3 regions of the Streptomyces sp. ActVer genome follow, and region 3 is predicted to be linked to each of the others. Evidence: riboswitches for the same ligand, from Rfam matches in the RefSeq annotation. Region 3 holds a riboswitch; each other region holds the start of a gene.
What was found. Region 3 has a riboswitch for cyclic di-AMP ahead of O3Q52_RS18335 (LysM peptidoglycan-binding domain-containing M23 family metallopeptidase). Riboswitches for the same ligand answer to the same signal wherever they lie in the genome.
Positions count from the first base shown of each region.

Region 1: it holds a riboswitch for cyclic di-AMP, as region 3 does, so the genes downstream of both, O3Q52_RS41745 (M23 family metallopeptidase) here and O3Q52_RS18335 (LysM peptidoglycan-binding domain-containing M23 family metallopeptidase) in region 3, are expected to answer to the same signal.
Region 2: it holds a riboswitch for cyclic di-AMP, as region 3 does, so the genes downstream of both, O3Q52_RS14825 (LysM peptidoglycan-binding domain-containing protein) here and O3Q52_RS18335 (LysM peptidoglycan-binding domain-containing M23 family metallopeptidase) in region 3, are expected to answer to the same signal.

Region 1 is NZ_JAPWHT010000407.1:2,811-8,283, reverse strand. Features, by position in the region: gene O3Q52_RS41755 (PrsW family intramembrane metalloprotease) at 1-191, shown strand, start outside; partial or broken gene O3Q52_RS41750 (aldo/keto reductase) at 282-575, opposite strand; gene O3Q52_RS41745 (M23 family metallopeptidase) at 715-1,764, opposite strand; cyclic di-AMP (ydaO/yuaA leader) riboswitch at 1,776-1,931, opposite strand; gene O3Q52_RS41740 (PP2C family protein-serine/threonine phosphatase) at 2,249-3,367, opposite strand; tRNA gene O3Q52_RS41735 (tRNA-Met) at 3,523-3,596, opposite strand; gene O3Q52_RS41730 (dihydrofolate reductase family protein) at 3,745-4,884, opposite strand; gene O3Q52_RS41725 (MarR family winged helix-turn-helix transcriptional regulator) at 5,033-5,473, shown strand, end outside.
Region 2 is NZ_JAPWHT010000073.1:8,306-13,778, forward strand. Features, by position in the region: gene O3Q52_RS14815 (CocE/NonD family hydrolase) at 1-1,032, shown strand, start outside; gene O3Q52_RS14820 (DUF5959 family protein) at 1,106-2,026, shown strand; cyclic di-AMP (ydaO/yuaA leader) riboswitch at 2,383-2,547, shown strand; gene O3Q52_RS14825 (LysM peptidoglycan-binding domain-containing protein) at 2,551-3,294, shown strand; gene O3Q52_RS14830 (HAD family hydrolase) at 3,431-4,246, opposite strand; gene O3Q52_RS14835 (NAD(P)-binding domain-containing protein) at 4,558-5,473, opposite strand, start outside.
Region 3 is NZ_JAPWHT010000099.1:21,788-27,260, reverse strand. Features, by position in the region: partial or broken gene O3Q52_RS18345 (SGNH/GDSL hydrolase family protein) at 1-466, opposite strand, end outside; gene O3Q52_RS18340 (DUF6250 domain-containing protein) at 613-1,332, opposite strand; gene O3Q52_RS18335 (LysM peptidoglycan-binding domain-containing M23 family metallopeptidase) at 1,529-2,467, opposite strand; cyclic di-AMP (ydaO/yuaA leader) riboswitch at 2,472-2,636, opposite strand; gene O3Q52_RS18330 (alpha-galactosidase) at 2,932-5,013, opposite strand; gene O3Q52_RS18325 (tyrosine-protein phosphatase) at 5,184-5,473, shown strand, end outside.

The sequences.
Region 1 (5,473 bases), on a different contig from region 3:
GCAAGGGCCGCGCGGGCGCCGACTTCGTCGTACGGGAACGGGAGCTGCTCCACGAACTGTGGACGCGCCGAGAACCGGCCCGCCCGGCTCTCCTGTACGCGGCCCGGGCGACGGCTCCGGCACCGGTGGCACCGCAGTGGCAGGGCTACCCAGCGCCAACGCAGTACACGTACAACCCGTACCGCTCTTAATAGGCGCAGCCCCAAACCACAACACGAACCCAAGAGCGCAACCGCACCCCCACCCCAGACGAAACCCCACCCCCAGTCCCGCCCCGCCCCTCAGCCAGAAGCCGAGGTCAGCCTCCCCAACTCCCCCTCCGTGAGGACAAGCCCGGCCACCCCCAGCAACGCCGGAAGCTGCTCCACCGTACGAGCGCTGGCGATGGGCGCGACGACGGTCGGCCGGGACGCCAGCCAGGCCAGAGCCACGGTGGCGGCCTCGACCCCACGCTCCCGCGCGACCTCGTCGAGCGCGGCCAGCACCCGCGGCCCCCGCTCCGACTCCAGATGCGCACCCGCGGACCCGGCCCGCGCGCTGTCGACGACGGCACCCGCCCGGTACTTGCCGGTGAGGAGCCGAAGACGTTGCCGCCGAGGGAGAGCGGAAAAACTTCCAGGTCGGACGAACCCAGCTTGCGGAGAGAGGTCATGGGTGGGTCAACGGCCGTACCGGACGGCCGTATTCCGCACCCAGGAACCTCTCAGACCCTTCTTACGGGGTGAGCCCCTTGCCCCGCAGCCACGCCATCGGGTCGATGCCGTCGCCACCGCTGGTGTAGACCTCAAGGTGGAGGTGCGCCCCGGTGACGTTGCCGGTCGCGCCCACGCGGCCGATGACGTCACCCGTGCTGACCTTCTGCCCGGCGCTCACGCTGATCGACGACTGGTGGGCGAACCACAGCTCCGTACCGTCTTCGAGCTCCAGGATCGTGCGGTAGCCGTACGACCCGCTCCAGCCCGCTTCCTTGATCGTGCCGCTGGAAACGGCCTTGATCGGCGTACCCGTGGGAGAGGCGAAGTCCAGACCCGTGTGCTGGCCGGAGGACCACAGCGAGCCGGTCTGACCGTAGGTCGAGGTGATCGTGTACGAGGAGGTGGGCAGCGTGAACTGCTTGGCGAGCTCGGCGAGGCGCGCGGCCTCGGCCTTCTCCTTGGCCTCCTGGTCGGCCTTCTTCTTGGCGGCGGCGACCTTGGCCTCGGCGGCGTCCCTCTCCTTGGCGGCCAGCGTGGCTGCCTTCTTCGCGGCGGCGGCCTCGGCGGCCTCCTGGGCCTCGCGGTCCACCTGGTCCTGCTGCTGCTCGGCCTGGAGCATGATGCGGGCGCGCAGGGCCTCGCCGGCATCCGAGTTGCCCTGCTCGGCGTCGGCAGCGGTGAGGCCGACGGCGGTGATCGGGGTGCTGGAGCCCTCGGGGGCGTCGTCGTCCGAGAACGGCGAGCCGACGTTCGGCAGGTCGGGGATCGAGATCGACACCGGGGGCTTGCCGGTCTGCGCGGTGGCCATGCCACCCGCACCGACGGCGGCTATGACACCGACGCCCAGAACGGTCGAGCTACGGGCGAGTCCGCCGCCGCGCTGCTTGGCGACGCGGTGCCGGCCGCGGACCGGAAGGACGGTCTCCGCGCTGGGATTCCAGACCTCCCACGTCTCCTCGTCCTTACGAGCGCCGTAGGCGAATGTGTCGGGCTTCTTCTCACCCGAGGACTCACCCGTCAACTCATCCGGAACGAACGAGGGTGTGAGGGCAGACCGGTTGGACGCCACGTGGGCGCACTCCTTTCCTTCCTTCTCGCCTACCGGGTTAGCTGACGGGTTCGGAGCAGGAAGGTCTCCTACGCGCGTCAACCGCGGTGCGCTACACCGCGAAGACGAGCGATTCACCCCAAGTGATGGTTCCCCGGTTCCCTTGCGGGATTCGGCGCGTGCGCACGGAGCCGACTCTTGTGACGGCTGGGACGACCGCGCTGCGTTATCGAACGTTAATAGACCCGGGCACCGGATTCCAAGCTGTTCCTGATGATCGTTACGACCCTTGGCCCGGACTTACAGGTCACGAGCGGGGTAAATCGGGCGAGTTGATCGACATTCAGGAACAGGAGTCCTGTTGATGGTGCGTCAGCTGTTGAGCGGAGGGACGCCGTTCGACTACCAGCAGTGACATGGGTCTCCGAAAGAGCGACGCATCTCACGGCCGCCGCACTCACGACCGTCACGCAATCACCACGACCGTGCCCTCACGACTGCGCCCTCACGGCCGCCGCACCGCAAGCAGAGCCATGTCGTCGGTCGCCCCGCCCCCGGTGTGCCGCAGGACGTCGTCCAGTACCGCGGTGAGCAACGCGTCGGGCCCGGGAAAGACCCGCCCGGACAGCCGTCGCGCCGGATCGTAGAAGACGTCTCGCCGGTCCCGCGCCTCGGAGAGCCCGTCCGTGTGGAAGAGCAGCATGGCCCCGCCGGGGAACTCCTCCTCCTGTCCTCGGTCGGGCCAGGCCCCCAACTCCCCGGTCCCGAGCGGCAGCGCGGGCTCCGGCGCGGCGAGCGTACGTACCTCTCCGTCGCCGTACAGCAGGAGGGGCCCGGGGTGGCCGCGGTTCACGAGGCGTACGACCGGGGTGCCGTGCGGGATCTCGGCGAGCACGGCGGTGGTGAAGTCCTCGAAGACCGCGATGATGTCGCGCCGGACACCTTCGCGCGCGAGCGCCCGCTCCAGCCGCTGCGCGACCGCCTCCAGGCTGGCCTCCTGCTCGGCGGCCTCCCGGAAGGCCCCGATGAGTACGGCGACGACGCCGACCGCCCCCATGCCCTTGCCCCGTACGTCGCCCACGAGGAGCCGTACGCCGTGCGGGGTGTCCTGCACGGCGTACAGGTCGCCCCCGATGAACGCGCCCTCCTGCGCGGCCTCGTACCGTGCCGCGATCTCAAGACCGCCGATCCGCGCGGCCGGTTCGGGCAGTACGGCCCGCTGGGCGGCCTCCGCGATCTCGCGGGCGGTGGCGAGGCGCGCGTTGCCGCGTCCCACGAGCCGGTTGATGCCGACGGCGAGCACGGCGGCCGTGGCCACGGTGAGGACCTCTGTGACCGCACCCGCGTCGAAGGCGAACTTGAGATGCACGAGAGCCATGCCCACGGTCGCCGCGATTCCCGTCCACACCGTGGCGCCGAGCGAGAAGAGGGGTGCGGCGATGAGCACCGCGGCCGTGAAGAAGGGAGCCGCGGTGAAGTCCTGCGGGGTGAGGAGGTCGTAACAGACACCGGCGACGATCAGCAGCGCCGGCAGCACGCGGACGAGGGTGCGCTGGTACGAGGCGGTCCTCTCCACGGGCTCGACGTCCACGGGCTCGACCCGCACCGACTCCTGCTCCTCCACCTGTCCAGGCTTCCGGGAGCGGGGGTGGCGGGCGAGCGGACGAGGACCGGGCGGGTGAAGCCACCTGGGAACACCCGGGAAAGCGCCTGAAGAAAACACCCGGGAAAACACCTGAGGCCGGAATCCTTGATCGGATTCCGGCCTCGGGCCTTCAGTAGCGGGGACAGGATTTGAACCTGCGACCTCTGGGTTATGAGCCCAGCGAGCTACCGAGCTGCTCCACCCCGCGTCGTTAAGACCACTGTACGCCATCTGCGGGACCCGAAGCACACGCGTTAACTTCGCCCGCGCTTCACCGGGTGGTTTGGTACGAAAAATGACGATCGGCGATACGGGTCGGCCCTGCCCGTCGGCCGTACCGACGGGAAACGCGCCGGTCAGGCCAGATGACGGTTGGGGGCCTTCGCGTCGGCCTCGTACTCCGGGAGCACCAGGACGTCGGCGCCGGACGCGGCCAGCAGCCCGCTCCCGTCCGCGCCCGCCACGAAGGTGTCCGGCTCCCGCCAGGCGGTCACGACCCTGCGTACGCCCGCGTCGAGGATCAGCCGGGCGCAGGGCGCGGGCCGGGACGCGCGGCGGGCGCACGGCTCCAGGCTGCTGTAGACGGTGGCGGCCGCGAGCCGCGGATCACCCGGCTCGACCTTGGCGAGCGCGGCCTCCTCCGCGTGCGACACAGGGTCAGCCTCTCGGGAGTACCCCCGGGCCAGCTCCGTACCGTCGGCCGCGACGACGACCGCGCCGACGCTGAACGCGGTCCGCGAGGGCGGACACTCGGCGGCCAGTTCGCAGGCGAGCGCGAGCCATCGGTGGTCGGCGGCGGAGGGTACGTTCCCGGTGCCGGGCGCGGTGGGGACGTACCGCATGAGGACGACGTCCCCCACGGGCCGCGTCTCGACCAGCCGCAGCCGGTTGCGGGGGCCGCCCGGGTAGTCGCCGGGTCCGAACAGCCGGGGCGCGTCCGGCTCCCCCACGACGAGGGGCGCGAGGGCGAGCTGCAGTTCGTCGGCGAGGCCCTGGCTCAGAAGCTGGGTGTGGACGCGGCCGCCGCCCTCGACCATGAGCCGCCGTACGCCGCGGACGTCGTGAAGGTGGGTGAGTACGGCCCGCCAGTCGACGTCCGGGCCGACGGAGACGACATCGACGCCGAGCCCGCGCAACGCGTCACCGGCCTTGGCGGCCCCCTCGTCGGTCGTGTAGACGATCTTCTCGCCGCCCGTGGACCAGAAGTTGGCGTCGGGGTCGAGGTCGCCGCTGCCGCTGACGGTGACCTTCAGCGGGTACTCCGGCCGTCCGGCGGCGACCCGGGCCGCGCGGCGCTCGGCGGAGTTCACAAGGAGCCGGGGGTTGTCGGCGCGCAGGGTGCCCGCGCCGACGAGGATCGCGTCGGACTCGGCCCGTACCTCGTCGACCCGGTCGAAGTCGGCCGGTCCGGAGAGCAGCAGCCGTCCGGGGCCGGTGTCGTCCAGGCAGCCGTCGAGGGAGACGGCGGCGGACAACAGGACGTAGGGGTGAGGCATGGACGCGCTCGCTTTCGGGCTCTGGCGGGCTGTCGGGATGGCGGGCTCTTTCGGAGGCAGAGGCGGGGCTCGCCCAGACGGCGGGCCGGTGTCGCCCGGTCGCCGATCCGGGCTTGGTTCAAGTTTGAAACAAACCTACACTGGGGGCATGACGACCCGCTGGCTCACCCCCGAGGAGCAGCGCGCCTGGCGCGCCTACATCGCCGCCTCCCATCTCCTGGAGGACGCGATCGACCGGCAGCTCCAGCAGGAGGCCGGCATGCCGCACCTTTACTACTCCATCCTCGCCAACCTCTCCGAGGCGCCGGGCCGCAGTCTGCGCATGACGGACCTCGCGGAGAGCACGAAGATCACCCGCAGCCGGCTGACGTACGCGGTGACCCGCCTGGAGAAGGACGGGGCGGTACGCCGCGAGGACTGCCCCATGGACAAGCGGGGCAGCGTCGCGATCCTCACGGACGAGGGGATGGCCCTGCTGGAGCGCACGGCCCCCGGCCACGTCGAGACAGTCCGCGCGACGCTCTTCGACAAGCTCACGCCGGAGCAGGTGGGGCAGCTGGAGGAGATCTGTACGGAGATCGCGCGGGGC
Region 2 (5,473 bases), on a different contig from region 3:
GCCACGGTGTACCCGACGCTGCCGGGCCGCTGGGTGGGCGATCCGGCCTGGCCCTCTCCCCTGGTGGCCCCGGTGACGTACGCCCTTCAGGGCGAGCCCGTGGTGGTGCGGTCCCCTCAGCACACGGGGGTGGACGCGGGCCGCTTCTTCCCCTTCGGCAACGACGCGGACCTGCCTCCCGACCAGCGGGACGAGGACGCGAGATCGGCGTGCTTCGACTTCGAGGTCCCGGAGGAGATCTGGGTACTGGGCCGCCCGCGCGTGCGCCTGAGGCTCACCATGGAGGCGACACGTGGACAAGTAGTGGCCCGAATCTGCGACGTGACCCCCGACGGCTCCTCGACCCTCGTCACCCGGGGCGTCCTGAACCTGTCAGCCCGTCACGGCCGCGACCAGGTGGTTCCGTGGAAACCGGGCTCTACGGAGGATGTGGTTTTCGACCTGAACGCGATCGGCCGCGCCTTCCCTCCGGGCCATCGCGTCCGTCTCGCCGTCTCCTCCGCGTACTGGCCGTGGATCTGGCCCCAGCCGGGTTCGGAGGCGGGCTTCACCCTCACCCCTTCGGGCAGCGCACTGGAACTCCCGCTCCGCGCACAGGAGTCGGACCCGTCCATCTCCTTCGAGGAGCCGGAGCAGGCGGAGCCCATGGGGGTCAACTTCCCCGCGACGCTGGACGAGCCGCGCCCCGAGCGTCTCGTCGTGCGCGATGTCGCCAAGGGCGAGTGGCGTCTGGAGGTGGACCCGGGCTACGGAGGCACCCGTGTGTATCCCGACGGCCTCGAATTCACCGAGGAGGCCCTGGACACGTACACGATCGTCGAGTCGGACCCGCTGTCGGCCCGCGCCCGCTCGGACTGGTTCGTCCGGCTGCACCGGCCGGACCTGCCGTGGGACGCGAGCGTCGAGGCGCACTCCGAAACCACCTGCGACGAGGCGGACTTCATCACCTCGAACGAGGTGATCTGCAAGGACGGTGACGAGGTGGTGTTCCACCGCACCTGGGAGAAAAGGATTCCGCGGACCGCGGGGTGAACTCGTACGCTCCCCGAATGACGGCGAAGGCGTACGTGGACCCCACGACCGCAAACGCGTATGTAGGGACCCCATGACCGCATACGCCTATGTGGGGCCCGAAGACATAAGGGAGGCCGTCCGGCCCGGCGGGGGCGGTGCCCGGATCCGGACCCCGGCCGACCTCGACGCCTTCCTGTCCGCCCGCCCCGCCGACGAACTCGACGAGCCGTTCACCTTCGTCGTCGACGCCTCCCTGACCCTGCTCCTGGCCCCGCGCCGCTCCGAGCACGTGGCCTGCGCGGACGGGAAACCGGTGTGCGCCGCCGGGGAGTTGGGCTTTGCGCGGACCTCGTCCGGCTGGGCGGTCACGTACGCCAGCAACCAGTCCACCGGCTACTGCCCCGACCCCGAGTCGTGGCGGTCGCTCGCGGCGGCCCTCACCCGCGCGGGCATCGACCGCACCGGCGCCCACACCGTCGGCTACACCCACCCGATCACCTACCGCCGCTGCCCGTCCTGCGCCGGGTGGAACTCCGTACAGGACGCCCATTTCGTATGTGCCCTCTGCGACGCCGATCTCCCGGCCGACCACCGCACCGGCCCGACGGACCTCGCGCTCCTCGCCGACGAGGAGGGCAACTCGGTCAGGATCACGGTCCTCGGCCGGCACCCGCGAATGGTGGCGGGCCTCGCGGCCGAGATCGTCGTGGAGACGCCTTTCGTCCGTGGCCGCCTCGAACTCGCTCTGTGGCGCCGCCGACTTGAGGCCTGGGGGCACGCCCTGGACGCCGCATTCGACCGCGGCGAGGACATCGCGTGGATGACGGTGGAGCGAGGACCGTCGATTTCCATTCGGCTCACGGGAGAACGGGATTGCCCCGAGGTGATCGTGGAGGACGACACGATTTCCATGGCCACGGTGTGCGTTCCCGTCGATCTTCCCCGGAACTGGATCGACAGCCACCGACAGAAACTGCGTGACGTACTGACTCTCTGGAACCCAGAAGGCTGACCCTCCGGGACCCTGAAGAGCAGTGAGAACGTTTCTGGACAAGTAGCCTCTTATGCCGACTGGGCGGACATCCAGGCTCCGCCCGACTTGCCCGTATTAGGCACCTAGCGCACCTAATTCCCCACCTGCGCACGTGAATTGGGTCACGTCCGCCCGGGACGGCCACTTTGCCGAGCCGGTCGATTCACCTTTGCTCAAGGCAAGTTGAACTTCACCTTCCGAATGGATCAAGAATTCCCATCTGCCCCGAACAGGCAAATGACATCTCCATGTGAATTCTGGGCTTGTTCACGGCATGTGCTCTCGCATACGTTCACGTCACTCCGGATGGACCGCCTAATCCTGCCGCCGCCCGGAGATCCCAACCACCCATTCACTCGCGTACGGCAGGAGCGGGGGACCCAGGTAGGCCGCCGGTCCGGATTCCGGAACGGCTCGGGGTGAAGCCGCGTGCAGCATGCGGCCGGGCAGCTCCCGCCCGAACCCGACAGCTCACCTCGCAGGCGTCGGAGAGGAAACGCGCCATGGCCGCACGAGGCAAGCACCGCCGCCCCAGAATGAACACCCTCACGCGTGGCATCGTCGCCGCGGGAACCGGCGGAGCCGCGCTCGCGCTCCCCATCGTGGGCGCGACCGGCGCCCAGGCCGCACAGCCGACGCAGGCCGCCCAGGCCGCACCGGCCGCGGTCCCGCAGGTCTCGCTCGTCACGTACAAGGTGGTCTCGGGCGACACCCTGACCAAGATCGCCAAGAAGCACTCCACGAGCGGCGGCTGGCAGAACCTGTACAAGGCCAACCGCGCGGTCATCGGCGACGACCCGGCGGTCATCCGCCCCGGCCTCAAGCTGACAGTCGGCACGAAAAACGCCCGAACCTCCGCAAAGACGGCCACTGCGACCAAGGCGTCCACCGCGTCCGCCGTCACCCCCGCCGCCGCGAAGACGTACACGAACGACCTCGACGGCTGGATCAGGGAGTCGCTGGACATCATGGCCCAGCAGGGCATCCCCGGGTCGTACGACGGCATCTACCGCAACATCATGCGCGAGTCGTCGGGCAACCCGCAGGCCATGAACAACTGGGACTCCAACGCCGCGGCCGGTACGCCGTCGAAGGGGCTCCTCCAGACCATCGACCCGACCTTCAACGCCTACCACGTGGCCGGCACCTCGATGGACCCCTTCGACCCGGTCGCCAACATCACGGCGGCATGCAACTACGCCGCCGCGAGGTACGGCTCGATCGACAACGTCTTCGGGGCCTACTGAGCGGGCCGGTATCGGGCCGACCGATGCCGGACGTACTGGTGCCGGACGTGCTGGTGCCGGGTGTGCCCGCGGCGAGGGAGACCGACCTCTCCGCGGGCCGCCCGGCTTTCTCCTGACGCAGAACCCTGACGCAGAACTAGGACCGCGGGCCGAAGAGCCGTTCCAGTACCACCGCGATGCCGTCCTCCTCGTTCGACAGGGTCACCTCGTCGGCCACCGCCCGGAGTTCGGGGTGGGCGTTGGCCATCGCGACGCCGTGGGCCGCCCAGTCGAACATCGGGATGTCGTTGGGCATGTCACCGAAAGCGATCGTCGTGGCGGGAGTGAGGCCGAGGTGTTCGGCCGCCAGGGCGAGACCCGTCGCCTTGGTCACGCCACATGGCTGGAGTTCGACTGTGCCGGGGCCGGACATCGTGACCGTGGCGAGGGAACCGACCGCTCCGCGGGCCGCGGACGCCAACTCGTCGTCGGACAGCAGGGGATGGCGCAGCAGCACCTTGCTGATGGGTTCCGTCCAGAGGTCGTCGCGGCGCAGGACACGTACCGCGGGGAGCGTCGGGTGCGGCATCTCGTACCCCGGCTCGATGAGCGTGAGTCCGTCGACACCGTCCTGGTCGACCGCGGCGTACACGTCCCCGACCTCCGCCTCGATCTTGCCGAGCGCCGTCTCGGCCAGCTCGCGGTCGAGGGTGACCGACCAGACCATGCGCTCGGCGCCGGCGTCGTACAACTGCGCTCCCTGACCGCACACCGCCAGTCCCTGGCTGCCCAGTTCGTCCAGCAGGGGGCGTACGCGCGGTGCCGGGCGCCCCGTCACCACAAGGTGCCTGGCACCTCTCCCGATTGCCATCGCCAGCGCGGCGCGTGACCTGTCCGAAAGAGTGTCGTCGCCTCGCAACAACGTCCCGTCCAGGTCAGTGGCGATGAGTGAATATGCAATCGGTGCGGCCATGATCAGAGAATACGGATCGAACGCCCCAACGACTCGACGGGAACCGGACGTCGTCCGGTATCTCGTCAGGCACAGGGGTCGTCACAGGCACCATCCGTCGGCCGCCCGGGGGCAAATCGCGGGCGAAGAGGAGCAGTTGGCCATGCCCTGCCTGCTCCCCCGCCCCCGGTCAACCGGCCCGTCGCCCGCCCCCGGGCCCCATCTCCCGGTGCCCGGCCTCGCCCCGTGGACGCGGCTCGCGCGCGGCCTTCGCGCCGCTCGGCGGCTTCGGCGACGCGTTGATGCGTACGCGCACGAAGCGGAGGTTCCGTTCAGCCGCGCGCCCCCACCAGATGCCGGACCAGCCTCGGTGAGGCGAACTCCGTCCCGCACACGAACCGCATCACGGGACCGTACGAAGCCGCCGCCGGCAGCCCCGTGAAGTACAGCCCGGGTACCGAGGACCTGAACCCGGCACCCAGCTTCGGTGTCCCCCGGCTCACCGCCAGTTCCGTACGCAGTTCGTGCCCGAGGAAGTCCATCGAGGCGAGGTCGACGCGGTATCCGGTCGCGGCGACGACGTGGTCCGCGGAGAGTTCCTCGACGCGTCCGTCGAGGGTCTGGACGGCGAGGGCCGGATGGCCGCCCGCCGATCCGGAGCGGACGATCCGCGACACCTCGCTCACCTGCACCTTCCCCTCGAACCGCTCCCGCAGCCACCAGGCGCCGAGAGGGCCTAGCACCCGGCGGACCAGGAAGTGCCGGGCCTGCGGCGGCAGATGGCGGTACGGGTGGGGGTAGTAACTGAGGGCCCACAGCGACCAGGCCCGGCCGAAGGGCGACTCGGGGCGCAGCCTCGGCTGTGTCCACGGGGGCGCGCCGAAGGCGACCGAGCCCTTACCGCGCGCCACCACGCGCACCTGCGCGCCCGCCTCCGCCGCGGGCGCCGCCGTCTCCAGGGCGGACTGGCCCGCGCCCACGACGATCAGCTCCTTGCCGGAGAACCGGGACAGGTCGTGGAGCTGCGAGCTGTGCGAGACGGGCCCCGTGGGGGTCGGTCCGTCGGGCGCGGCCGCGGCCAGCTCGGGCGGCAGATGGGCCAGCCCGGACAGCCCGGTCGCGACGACGACCGCCCGCGCGGTGAACAACTCCCCGGAGTCCAGCTTGAGTTCGAAGCCCCCCGAGCCGCGCCGACCGCCCCGCCCGGCATCCCCCTGATCGCCCCGCCGGTCGACCGACACGACCCGC
Region 3 (5,473 bases):
ACAGGTCGAGCACGGGACAGCCGTACCGGTCGGCGATGGCCCGGATATGGAGGTTGTACGTGGCGATCTTGCCGCGCATGTGCTTGAGCACGGGTACGCCACGGGTGTCGAAGCCGGTGGTCACGAGGACCGTCCCGACGGCCGAGGTGAGGTCCGCGACGGCGCGCTCGAAGCGCTCCGCGACCTCGTCGGGGTCGGTGCCCGGCCGGATGATGTCGTTGCCGCCCGCACAGAAGGAGACCAGGTCCGGCGCGAGCTCCTTCGCGCGCGTCAACTGGTCCTCGACGATCTGGTCGAGGAGTTTCCCGCGGACGGCGAGGTTGGTGTAGTCGAAGTCGCCCTCGGGCCGGCGGTCCGCGAGAAGCACCGCGAACCGGTCGGCCCAGCCGACGAACGCCCCGTCCGGGCCAAGGTCGCCGACGCCCTCGGTGAAGCTGTCCCCCACCGCCACGTACGACCCGATCACTGATCTGTTGTCATTCTTCGAATCGTCTGCCACATCGGGCCATGATTCACCTTCGGGTGTGAGCTACGCGACCGTAGGAAGGGGTTGACGGGCGGTGAGATAAGCCACTCGTCAAGTGTTGGTCAATCCCGGAATAAGGGGCTCGATCAGGCACGTTGTCGCAGCTCCCGCACCCGGAAGTCCGTGATCCTGAAGTGACTCCACACGGTCCGGAACGCGAAGTTGCCGCTCGTGTACGGCTCTTGGTCCACGAAGTCGAAGACGAGCCGTCCGTTGTCCCACCACTGGACCGTCGAGCCGTTCGAGACGATCCGGACACGGTTGGGTTCGTTCGCCGTGAGCAGCGGCTCGGTGTAGTCGAAGACGAGGGGTCGGACGCCCGCCTCACCGACGTAACGGCGCAGCCTGGTCGTGGTGTTGGTGTTGGCGCCGTATCCGGCGTAGTACGTCGTGAGGTGGTCGTACTCGTCGAGCGCGCCGCCCCGCTGCGTGGCGAAGAGGTCCTCCGGGGAGCGGACGTCCGTGGCGTTCCAGAAGTTGTTGAGGTCCGAGACCCGGTCGTTGGCGCCGCCCGCCGAGACCGGTGTGGCGGTGTACTCCAGGACGTACGGCCCTCGCAGCTTTCGCTTGAACCAGACCGTCGCGCCGCTCGGCACATCTATCTCCAGGACTCCCCGGGAGGCGGTGACACTGCCGCCGTCCTGCAGTTCCGTCACCCACTGGCCGAGGCCGTGCCGGAAGTCGTCGCGGGCGATGAGCCGCCCCGGACGGTGCCGGGCTGCCGCGCTCGCCGTCTGCGTGGGGACGAGCGCAGCGGGTGCGGCACCGGTGGCCAGGGCTCCGAATGCTCTGCGTGTGGTCGTCATGAAGACCTCCAAGGCATGAAAGGCGCATAGAAAGCGCTTGCGGAGATCACTGTGTCCCGGCTTCCGCACCCCTGTCGACACATCGCCCGGCCATGCCACAGAACCGAAACACCGAAGGCCGGACCCCGGGGATCACAGGGTCCGGCCTTCGGAGACGAGCGGAGTGGTACGCCGTGCGGGCGTGCCTGGCGTCGGGTCAGACGGAGACGCCCTTGCCACGCAGGTACGCCAGCGGGTCCACGTCCGAGCCGTAGTCGGGGGTGGTGCGGATCTCGAAGTGCAGGTGCGGGCCGGTGACGTTGCCCGTCGCGCCGGAGAGGCCGACCTGCTGACCCTCGGACACGGTCTGTCCGGCCGAGACGGAGAGGGAGGACTGGTGGGCGTACTGGGCGTAGCGGCCGTCGTCGAGCTTGATGACGACCTGGTTGCCGTACGCGCCGGCCCAGCCGGCCGAGACGACCGTGCCCGCGCCGACGGACTTGAGGGACGTGCCGGTCGGGACCACGAAGTCGACGCCGGTGTGGTAACCGCTGGACCACATGCTGCCCGACATCTTGTACGGGGTGCCGACGCCCGCGCCCGCGACCGGCAGCGTGAAGCCGGCGGCACTGGCTTCGGACGCGGCCTTGGGAGCCGCAGCCTTGGGAGCCGCAGCCTTCTTCGCGGACGACTCGGTGGCCTTGGAGGCACCGGAGTCGGAGCCGGAGTCCGAGGAGGCGGCGGCCTTGCCGATCGACAGCTTCAGGCCCGGGTGGATCAGCGCCGGGTCACCGCCGATCGCCTTGCGGTTGTCCTCGTACAGCTTCTTCCAGCCACCGCTGACGTCCTGTGTGTCGGCGATCTTCGACAGGGAGTCGCCCGCACGCACGGAATAGGTCTTGGCCGCGGCCTTCTTCGCCTCGGCCTTCTTCGCCTCGGCCTTCTTGTCGGCGGCGGCAGGCGCCGATTCGGCGGCCTTACTCGCGACATTCGAGACGCTCGCCACGGAATCGGCGGCGGACTGCGGAGTCGCGGCGTGCGCTCCGGTCGCACCGAGCAGCGGAAGGGCCAGCGCGGCGCCACCGGTTCCGGCGACGGCTATGGAGCGGGTGAAACGCTGGGACTTGGGACGGCGGTGCTTACCCTTCGCGGGCATGACGAATTCCTCTCCGGCGCCTGCGAGGTGAGCTGTCGGGTGCGAGCTGGAGATGCCCGGCCGTGTTTGCGCACGACTTAACCCCTAGCCGTTCCGGAGACCGGAACAGGCGTTCTACCTGTGGGTCCCCCGCTCCTGCCGTGTACGGGTGGGTGAGCGGATTCCGGGCGGCGGCAGGATTGGGCGTCCGTCCGGATTGATGGCGAACGTAAGCGACATGAAGACGCAGGAACAACCTTTGGGGTTTCCTGTGTGCCCCGTTCTCTTGATCCCTGACCGAAATGACGGTCACGCTGCGTAAATCAGGGATCTTCCCCCTTTGTTAAATCCCTGAAAACGCAGCCGAATTACGTGAACATGGCGACAGCGGACCGTCACGAATATGACGCTGCTCACGGAGTGCCGTTCCAGGAGCCTTTATTCCAGAGCGAGTTGGAACTAAGGCTCCATTACGGACACAACAGTCACATGCGACGCAGGCGGAAAACTGCCGCATCAAGGTCACCGTGCAGCCCCGTCCGCAACCCGTGATGCAACAGCACCGCACCTCGGTGGACTTCGCCCGTTTCGAGGCATTCGTACACCGCTGTCGGGTCGAGCCCCCGCAGCCGCACCGGAGCGACCGGCTCACCGTAGTGCTGGGCCTGGAGCCAGGCGAGGACCACGACCTCGCCGTCACGCGAGTACTGCACGGCGCTCAGTCCGCCCTCCGGCGCCCGCAGCCGGTGGAGGTCCCCGCCCTGCACGACGGGCCGGATCTCCTTGTAGAGCTCCACCCACGTCCGCGCCTCGGCCAGTTCCTCGTCGCTCCACCGGGTCAGGTCGCCGCCGACACCGAGCACTCCGGCCATCGCGCTCACGAAGCGGAAGCGCAACGAACTGACGCGGCCGTTGAGCTGGACGTTCGGGCTGTCGGTGACCCAGGCCGCCATGGTCCGCGCGGGATGCACCTGAGTGAAGCCGTGCTGGATGGCGAGCCGGTCGAGCGGGTCGGTGTTGTCCGAGGTCCACACCTGGTCCGTACGCGCCATGATCCCGAGGTCGATACGGCCGCCGCCGCCCGAGCAGGACTCGAAGGCGACGCCCGGGTGGGCCTCCCTCAGCCGGTCCAGGAGGCGGTACAGGGCGTGCACATGGTCCACCCAGAGCCGCTGCGGGTAGGCCTCGCCGGGCCACCCCGCGTCGGTGAAGCAGCGGTTGAAGTCCCACTTCACATAGTCGATCGGCGCACTGGAGAGCAGCATGTCGAGCTGCTCCCAGAGGTACTCCTGGACGTCCTCGCGGGCGAGGTTCAATACGAGCTGATTGCGCAGCTCCGACCTCTTTCGTCCCGGTTGGAACTGCACCCAGTCGGGGTGCGCGCGATACAGCTCGCTGTCCGGGTTGACCATCTCGGGCTCGACCCAGATCCCGAACTGCATCCCCAGCGCGTGCACCTCGTCGGCGAGGGGCTTGAGGCCCGCCGGGAAGCGGTCGGGGTTGGGCGTCCAGTCGCCGAGCCCGGCCCGGTCACTGGTGCGCGCCCCGAACCAGCCGTCGTCGACCACGAACAGCTCGACCCCCATGGCGGCGGCCCGCCGCGCGAGCGCCCCCTGCTGTTCCTCGGAGATGTCGAACTCCGTGGCCTCCCAGGAGTTGTAGAGCACCGGCCGGTGCTCGTCCGCGTCCGGGATCACATAGGCGCGCTGGTAGGCGTGCCAGGCACGGCTCGCGCCGCCGAATCCGCCGTCGCTCCACAGCCCCGCGAAGACGGGTGTGACGAAGCTCTCCCCCGGCTCCAGCCGCAGCAGCCCCGAGTCGTCGTACCCGACCCCGCCGGTGATCTGCACGCGCGCGTCCGGGAGTTGGGCCACGGCGATCCGCCAGGTGCCCGACCAGGCGAGGGCGCACCCGTAGACCTCGCCCCGCTCCTCGGTGGCCGCTCCGTCGGGGTCCAGGGCGACCCAGGGCAGGTGCTGGTGCGAGGTGTGCCCGCGCCGGCTGCCGATGACCTTCTCACCGTAGGTGAGTTCGGAGCGTACGAGCCGGGACTCGGCCGCCCACCGCCCGTGCAGCTGGGACAGCCGCCAGCCGTCGCGGTGCGGCAGCGTCCAGGCCGCGGAGTCGGCGCGCAGCACCTCCAGGGCGGGCCCTTCGTTGGCGAGGGTCACCCACCGCTCGACGACGTCGGTCCCGGCCCGCATCCGGTAGTGCAGCGTGATCCCGAGCCCGGAGTCGGAGAACCGCAGCCGCAGCTCGTCGCCGTCCGCCTCGTACGTCTCGAAGCTCCACTCGGTGCCGCGCCGCTCGTCCGTCCGCACGGACAGGGCGGGCCGCACGAACCGGGGGCCGCCCTCCACCGGGTACTCCTCGTGCCCGTCGAGGGTGGCCTCGAAGGCCCAGTACTCCGGCCCCGGGCCGGCGGCGAGTGCCTCGGCGTCGGCGAGCGCGATACGCGGACCCCAGTGCAGATGCAGCAGCGCGTCGTCCTCGCCGAGCCGCAGGGCATAACTGCTCGCCGGGCCCGAAAGAAGCCACGTACGACCGTCTTCGCCGATCTCCAACATCAAACCCTCACAGATCCGAACAGGCACGCTCAATCATCAACATCATTATGGGCCGGGTGCCTCCCCGGCAACGCCTGTGGACAACTCATTGGCCTACGAATCGATGTCGTATCGTCGAGAAACGCACTTCGCCGACGAGCCGCGTCGGCAGCCGAATGGGAGGAGCCCCCGTGACGCAGCAGGTCCCGTCGACCGAGCCCGAGCTGGCTGGAGTGCGCAACTTCCGTGATGTGGGCGGCCTGCCGACGGTGGACGGCCGGCGCGTGGCGTACGGACGGCTGTTCCGCAGCGGCCATCTCGCGCACGCGACGGAGTCGGACGCCGAGTTCCTCTCGTCCCTGGGCCTGCACACGATCTTCGACTTCCGCAACGCCGCCGACCAGAAGCTCGAAGGGCCCGACGTCGAGCTGCCGGGTGTGCGGAACGTGAATCTTCCGCTGACCGACCCGGCGCACGGCGC